One region of the Lentilactobacillus curieae genome, then DNA from elsewhere that is predicted to be linked to it. Evidence: predicted binding sites of a transcription regulator. Region 1 holds the regulator's gene; the other holds the start of a gene.
What was found. The regulator Rex, encoded in region 1, represses fermentation and respiration genes when NADH is low (regulators of the CRP and FNR family bind a similar motif). The targets are predictions, from matches to a motif close to TTGTGAANTANTTCACAA.
Positions count from the first base shown of each region.

Region 2: PL11_RS01595 ((S)-acetoin forming diacetyl reductase) is a predicted target of Rex. The motif match lies at 2,066-2,083, and genes of this name have one in related genera.

Region 1 is NZ_CP018906.1:1,613,357-1,617,160, reverse strand. Features, by position in the region: gene groL (chaperonin GroEL) at 1-905, opposite strand, end outside; gene groES (co-chaperone GroES) at 958-1,242, opposite strand; gene PL11_RS07820 (redox-sensing transcriptional repressor Rex) at 1,438-2,070, opposite strand; gene PL11_RS07815 (ABC-F family ATP-binding cassette domain-containing protein) at 2,244-3,804, shown strand, end outside.
Region 2 is NZ_CP018906.1:283,097-286,900, forward strand. Features, by position in the region: gene PL11_RS01590 (SAM-dependent methyltransferase) at 1-1,050, shown strand, start outside; gene PL11_RS01595 ((S)-acetoin forming diacetyl reductase) at 1,276-2,049, opposite strand; gene PL11_RS01600 (HoxN/HupN/NixA family nickel/cobalt transporter) at 2,239-3,219, shown strand; TPP riboswitch at 3,267-3,364, shown strand; gene thiW (energy coupling factor transporter S component ThiW) at 3,407-3,804, shown strand, end outside.

The sequences.
Region 1 (3,804 bases):
TCATCAGTAATCACTGTAGCGCCAGTCAAGATAGCAATATCTTGAAGTTGGTCTTTACGACGATCACCAAATCCAGGAGCTTTAACAGCTACAACATTGAATGTTCCTCTCATCTTGTTCAAAACAAGAGTTGGAAGAGCTTCACCACCAATATCATCAGCAATGATTAACAATGACTTACCTTGTTCAACGATTTGTTGAAGAAGTGGTAAGATATCTTGAATGTTTGTAATCTTCTTATCAGTAACTAAGATGTATGGGCTATCAAGGTTAGCTTCCATTTTTTCGTTGTCAGTTACCATGTATTGTGACATGTAACCACGATCAAATTGCATACCTTCAACAACATCTAAACTAGTATCAACTCCACGAGATTCTTCAATCGTGATAACACCATCGTTACCAACCTTTTCCATTGCGTCAGCAATTAATTTACCAACTTCTTCATTGGCTGAAGAAATTGAGGCGATTTGAGCGATATCGTCCTTAGTAGCAACTTCATGTGACATTTTGTGAAGTGCTTCAACGGCAGCTTTAGTAGCCTTTTCAATCCCGCGACGAATCCCAACAGGGTTTGCACCAGCGGTAACGTTCTTCATTCCTTCGTTAACGATTGCTTGAGTCAAAACAGTTGCGGTAGTAGTACCATCACCGGCAACATCGTTTGTCTTAGAAGCAACTTCAGAAACTAGCTTAGCACCCATGTTTTCGAAATGATCTGGTAGTTCAATTGACTTTGCAATTGTTACACCATCGTTTGTGATGGTTGGGTTACCAGCAGTCTGTTCCAAAACAACGTTACGTCCCTTAGGACCAATTGTAGTCTTTACAGTATCAGCTAATTTATCGACACCGGCAAGCATCTTAGTTCTAGCGTCTTCAGAGAACTTAATTTCTTTTGCCATTCTTAAATCCACCTCATAAATTATTTTTAATTATTATTAATGGAACTAATCACTATTCAACGATAGCAACAATATCCTTTTCATGTAAAACTAAATAGGAGTTATCTCCGTCTTCAACTTCTGTACCTGCGTATTTGTCGAACATAACTTCATCGCCAGCCTTAACTACTGGTGCAACGGTGTTACCATTGTCCAAAACACGGCCAGATCCAACGGCAATAACTTTACCAGTTTGTGGTTTTTCCTTTGCGTTACCTGCTAACACAATGCCACCAACCGTTTTTTCTTCTTCTTTTTGCGTTTCAATAATAACGCGATCTCCTAATGGTTTTAACACGTTAGTCCCTCCATACTGAATGTTTTTAGCAACATTAGCACTCGTTTGATAAAAGTGCTAATCACTGTTATCAATAATATTATTATCAGTCCTAAAATGCAAGCCTCAACGGTTTAAAAATCAAAAAATTCGCCGACGACATGCAAAAAAGCCAAAATAAAAAAGCCAGAGAGAAACTCTCTGACTTAATGATGCTTACTTTCCAAAGTTTTCAATAAAATAGATCAATGTTTGTAATTCGTTTGTCAAATCAACATTTTGAACCAGAACTCTATCAGGAACTGAAATTCGAATTGGTGTAAAGTTAAGGATTCCCCTAACCCCACCTTCAACTGCTTGATCAGCAACTCCTTGAGCAACTTCTGATGGAACAGTCAAAATAATCACTTGGATTTGTTGTTCCTTTAATTGGTTAGCCAAATCACTAACTGGATAGACAGGAACTCCATCTTGGATTGTATTAACGATACTATCATTTGAGTCAAACGCTGCTGAAATTCTAACATTCCCATCTTTGTGGAAGTTAAAGTTTAACAAAGCGTGACCCAAGTTACCAACCCCGACCAAGCCAACGTTAGTTAAATGTTCTTGGTTTAAAATCTGTTTGAAAAAGTTGAGCAGATTATCAACATCATAACCATAGCCCCGTTTCCCCAACGCACCAAAATAAGAAAAGTCGCGACGAATTGTTGCGGAATCTACTTGAACGGCATCTGCAAGCTCCGTTGAAGAAATTCTTTCTTTTCCAGTGTCATGGAGAATATTTAGATAACGGTAATAAATTGGCAATCGTTTTGCTGTTGCCTTTGGGATATTTTCAGCCGTCACGAGTAATTCCTCCTCAATTTTATTTGCTTATTAAAAAGTTTGTGAATCTCTCTTCACTGTTTATTCTATCATAAGATGAGTGCTTGTGAAAACAATTTCAAATAATATTTGATAGCTTTTTCCAGAATGCTGATGTGTGATAGAATGTTAATACTTAGAAAGGTGGATGCCGCATGATTATTTTGCAGGTCCAAGACGTCGCAAAGCGATTTAATGGCGAAAATATTTTTTCCGGAGTCAACTTAAACATCCAGGAAAAAAGCCGAATCGCATTAGTTGGTCAAAACGGTGCTGGTAAGTCAACCCTAGTAAAAGTAATTATGGGAGAGATGACAGCAGACGAAGGAAGTATCTCAGAAAAGAAAAACCTTACGGTGGGATATTTAGCCCAGGATACCGGCCTTGACTCGAACAAAAACATTTACGATGAGATGGAATCGGTTTTTGATGACCTAAAGAAAACAGAACAAAAGATTCATAACCTGGAAGTACAGATGAGTGAGGAAGGCCCATCAATGAGCCCTGACGACTTTTCTGAGCTCTCCAAGACGTATGACAACCTTCGAGCAGACTTTGAGCAAAATAATGGTTACTCGTACGAAGCTGAGATTCGGGGAGTTCTTCACGGATTCGGATTCGGCGAAGATGACTATGATCACAAAATCAACGAATTATCTGGTGGTCAAAAAACCCAACTTGCCCTCGCTAAACTCCTACTTGAAAAGCCTGATTTATTGATCTTAGATGAACCAACTAACCACTTGGATGTTGACACAATTACTTGGCTTGAGGGTTACATAAAGAACTATTCTGGTTCGTTACTGATAATTTCACATGACCGTTATTTCTTAGATCAGATTGTTAATGAGGTCTATGAAATGGCGCACAAAACTCTCAAACATTATCAGGGAAATTACACCGATTTTGTAAAACAAAAAGAGATGCAGACCGCTACCAGAATGAAAGAGTACGAAAAACAACAGGCAAAAATTGCCAAACTTCAAGAATTTGTGGACAAAAACATCGTCCGGTCTTCGACAACCAAGCAAGCCCAAGCAAGAAGAAAACAACTAGAAAAAATGGACGTTATTGAGAAGCCCGTCGACTACACAAAAGTAGCCCGCTTTGCGTTTACCCCAAGTAAGAAAAGCGGTGAAAACGTGCTCAAGGTGACTAACGCGGCAATCGGCTACGACCACATCTTAAGCGAACCCGTTAATTTTGAAGTTAAACGAAATCAAGCGATTGCCATTGTTGGTCCAAATGGTGTTGGAAAATCAACGTTACTCAAAAGCATTCTGGGAAAGATTCCGTTCATCAAGGGTTCTTCTCACTATGGAACTGGCGTCGATGTGGGTTACTATGACCAGGAACAGCAGAATTTGCACCGTGGTAAAAAAGTCTTAAATGAACTCTGGGACGATCATCCCACCACTAACGAAGGCGATATTCGAAGTATCTTAGGGAGCTTTCTTTTCTCCGGCGATGATGTTGATAAACTAGTTGCCGATTTATCAGGTGGCGAAAAAGCTCGACTATTGTTAACAAAGTTAGCGATGCAACATAATAACTTCCTAATTTTAGACGAACCAACTAACCATTTGGACATAGACAGCCGAGAAGTATTAGAAAAGGCGTTAAAGTCATTTGATGGTACCATCTTGTTCGTTTCTCACGACCGTTATTTCATTAACCAATTAGCTACTTCTACAATTGAAATTTCTGCAGATGGAA
Region 2 (3,804 bases), 770 kb from region 1:
TTTAACGAACCTATTCCAATCAGACAGGTCCTTAAAAATGCATCAATCGCTCTTGGAGAAGGCTACATGGATGGCAAGATAGAAATCGATGGCAGTATCGAAGATCTTGTTCTTTCTGCGTACAAAAGTGCAGATAGTTTCTTAAGAAATAAGAAATTTATTCGCTACTTACCTAAAGCTTCTCACGATGAGGAGGAAAGTAAGAAAGACGTACAGGATCACTACGATATCGGGAACGACTTTTATCGTCTTTGGTTAGACGATACCATGACATATTCATGTGCTTACTTTGAAAATCCAGATGATGACCTGGAAACAGCTCAGATGAATAAGGTTGAACACATCCTTAAAAAGCTTGATCCTAAACCACGCAGAACTTTGCTAGACATCGGTTGTGGTTGGGGAACCCTAATGCTCACAGCCGCTCAAAAGTACAACCTGCGTGTGGTTGGAGTAACACTTAGCCAAGAACAATATGACTACGTAAATGAAAAAATCCAGCGTCTTGGTTTACAAGATGTTGCTGAGGTTAAATTGACTGATTACCGTGAACTTGGTGATGCTAAATTTGACTATATAACTTCTGTGGGAATGTTTGAACATGTTGGTAAGGAAAACCTCAGTGAGTACTTCAAATGTGTGTCACATTACCTAACTGATGATGGTGTGGCTTTGATTCACGGAATCACCCGCCAGCAAGGTGGTGAATTCAATGGTTGGATCAACAAGTGGATTTTCCCAGGAGGCTACATCCCTGGATTGACTGAAAACTTGGACCACATCATTGAGAATGGTTTGCAAGTATTCGATGTTGAATCACTAAGACGTCACTATCAGAAAACTACGGAAATTTGGGACAAAAACTTTTTGGAAGCTCGTCCCAAAGTTGAAAAAATGTTTGATGAACGGTTTATCCGTATGTGGGATCTGTACCTACAAGCATGTGCGGCATCATTTGCGTCAGGAAATATTGATGTTGTGCAGTATCTAGTGTCGAAGGGGGCTGCCGGACATTCACTGCCGATGACGAGGGAATATATGTATAGGTAGAGTGCTGACAACCTCGGTAGACTTTGAGCATTAGCTTGAAATTTTGAATTGAGCAAACGAAGTGCGCAAGGCAAAATTTGGAGCTAAGAGAAAAGTCTAAGGTTGGAAGCCGTTCTAGGTAAAGTGCCGACCGCAAGCGGTAATCATTGATCACTAACTTAAAAAGATTTCCAAACGAAAAAGGCCCAAGCAATAGCTTGAGCCCTTTTTCAAATCCATTAATTTTTATTGGAATTGCATACCACCATCAACAATCAATGTTTGACCAGTAACGTAGTTTGAGTCTGGTCCAGCCAAGAATGCTACAGCGTTAGCAACATCTTCCGGTTCAGATAATCTTCCAAGAGCAATTCCATCAGAGAATGTTGACATTCCCCATTCGTCACTCTTACCAGCGTTTTGACCAACTTCATGAGCAATGTCAAACATCATTGGTGTCTTAACGATTCCTGGAGCAAATGCATTAACAGTGATGTCCTCTGAAGCTAAGTCACGAGCAGTTGTTTGGGTAATACCGCGGATTGCGAACTTAGTTCCAACGTATAGTGCCAAATTAGGGTTACCAACAACCCCTGCTTGTGAGGTAGCGTTAATAATCTTTCCGCCGTGGCCTAATTCCTTGAATGCTTTATGAGCAGCTTGAGTTCCCCAAAGAACTCCACCAACGTTAACTTTATATACCCATTCAAAATCATCAGGTGTAATTGTATCGATTGGAGTGGTTGGGCCAAGGCCTGCATTATTAACAATGACATTGAAGTCACCAAATTTTTCAACCGTTTCTTCAACTGCAGCAAATACTTGATCACGGTCAGAAACATCTGCTTTGATTGCAAGTGCCTTACCACCGTTACCATTGATTTCGTCAGCAACTTTTTGAACCTTGTCCAAGTGACGACCAACTAATGCTACTGAAAAGCCATCCTTTGCTAATCTTTCAGCAATTGCTTGGCCGATTCCTTGTCCGGCACCTGTTACTAATGCTACTTTGTTTGCCATTGTATATCCTCCGTATTTGTGAACTTATTAACATAGATATATTAGCCCCAGTTCTTTTGAAAAACAATCCCCCAAATTTCGAATTCAATTTTCAGTTTTAAACAACTTAATCATGTAGCCCCTATATATTGTACTTGCGATAAAAATGAACTACCATATATTGTATCAATGCAATTTGAGGTGGCAATCATGGAAATCAAATATCACAAGTACGCTTTACGCACGGATATCATAAAATATGGGGCTGTAATCACTGCCTTGTTCACCATGGGGCTTGGCTTAATCTTAAGTTTTGCAGGCAATTACCCAACAATCATTACCCTTGCATTCTTATCCTTCACTCTTGGGCTATCACACGCTTTTGATGTCGACCACATCGCAGCAATCGACAACATTACTCGTAAAATGATGAATGAAGGTAAAAACACCCACGGAGTTGGTTTTTCATTCTCCTTTGGTCACTCCATTGTCGTATTTTTAATGACCATGTTCACAGTTGGTCTGGTCGACCTAACTAAACAATCTCAAGGTTCCATTACCGAATTCGGTCATGTATTTGGCACTTTAATTGCTGGGATCACCCTTCTCCTCTTGGCAGCAATCAACGTTTATCTACTGTGGTCTTTAATCAAAAGTAACCCCGACAAACCTGCAGATAAAACTAACTGGGTCTTTAAGTTACTTAATAAGTTTCTCAGTCTGATCAATCACAACTGGCAAGTCATGATTGTTGGATTTCTCTTTGGGATTGGTTTTGATACCGCAACCCAAATTGCGGTAATGACCACTTCAGTCGTCGCTGCCACCAAAGGAGTTCCATTCATTATTGTGCTTGGGTTCCCGCTACTATTCACTGCCGGAATGTGCTTAATGGACACTCTTGATGGAATTTTTATGACATCTGCATATGGTTGGTTCTTGTCGTCTCCATCCCGAAAAATAAAGTACAACATCATCATTACTGGAATATCTGCAGTTGCGGCGATTCTAATTGGTTCAATTGATGTTTTGCAAAGTCTTGCCTCTAACTTTAATTGGAATAACCAATGGATTGTGGCAATTACTCACCTCGATTTCCATACACTTGGAGTCACCTTACTGTTCATCTTCATCATTGCTTGGGGTATCGCTGGTCTAACCTGGAAATATCATCAAAAGTCCAAAAATTAACCCCGTTAACTACATATCCATGCTAGAATAAACCTATTAAAATACTCGAATGACATTAGGGGTGCCCTTGGGCTGAGACAACGAAAGTTGGACCCTCGAACTTGATCTGGTTAGCGCCAGCGGAAGAAAATGCCGATTTCTTTTTTTAGAATCCCCTACTGTCGTCGAACATTGGAGGATTTTTATTTTGCGTAATCAAAGGCTTTATTCACTTGTTTTGACAGCAATCTTTTCAGCAGTCGGAGTCGTCGGTGGTAGTATGTTTGAGTTTAGTGTCGGGGCGGCTAAAGTTGCTCCAGTTCAGCATTTAGTTAATCTAGTCTCTGGCGTAATGCTAGGACCTTGGTGGGCATTGACCCAAGCATTCCTTACCTCACTTATCCGGAACATTATGGGAACTGGTACCGTACTCGCCTTTCCTGGGAGTATGATTGGCGCATTCTTTGTTGGTTGGATCTTCAGAAAAACCAAGAACTTCCTGGCTGCCACATTTGGTGAACTGATTGGAACCGGAATAATTGGGGCAATTGTCGCTTACCCAGTTGCGAGCTGGCTCATGGGAGCCAAAGGTGCACTTTATATATT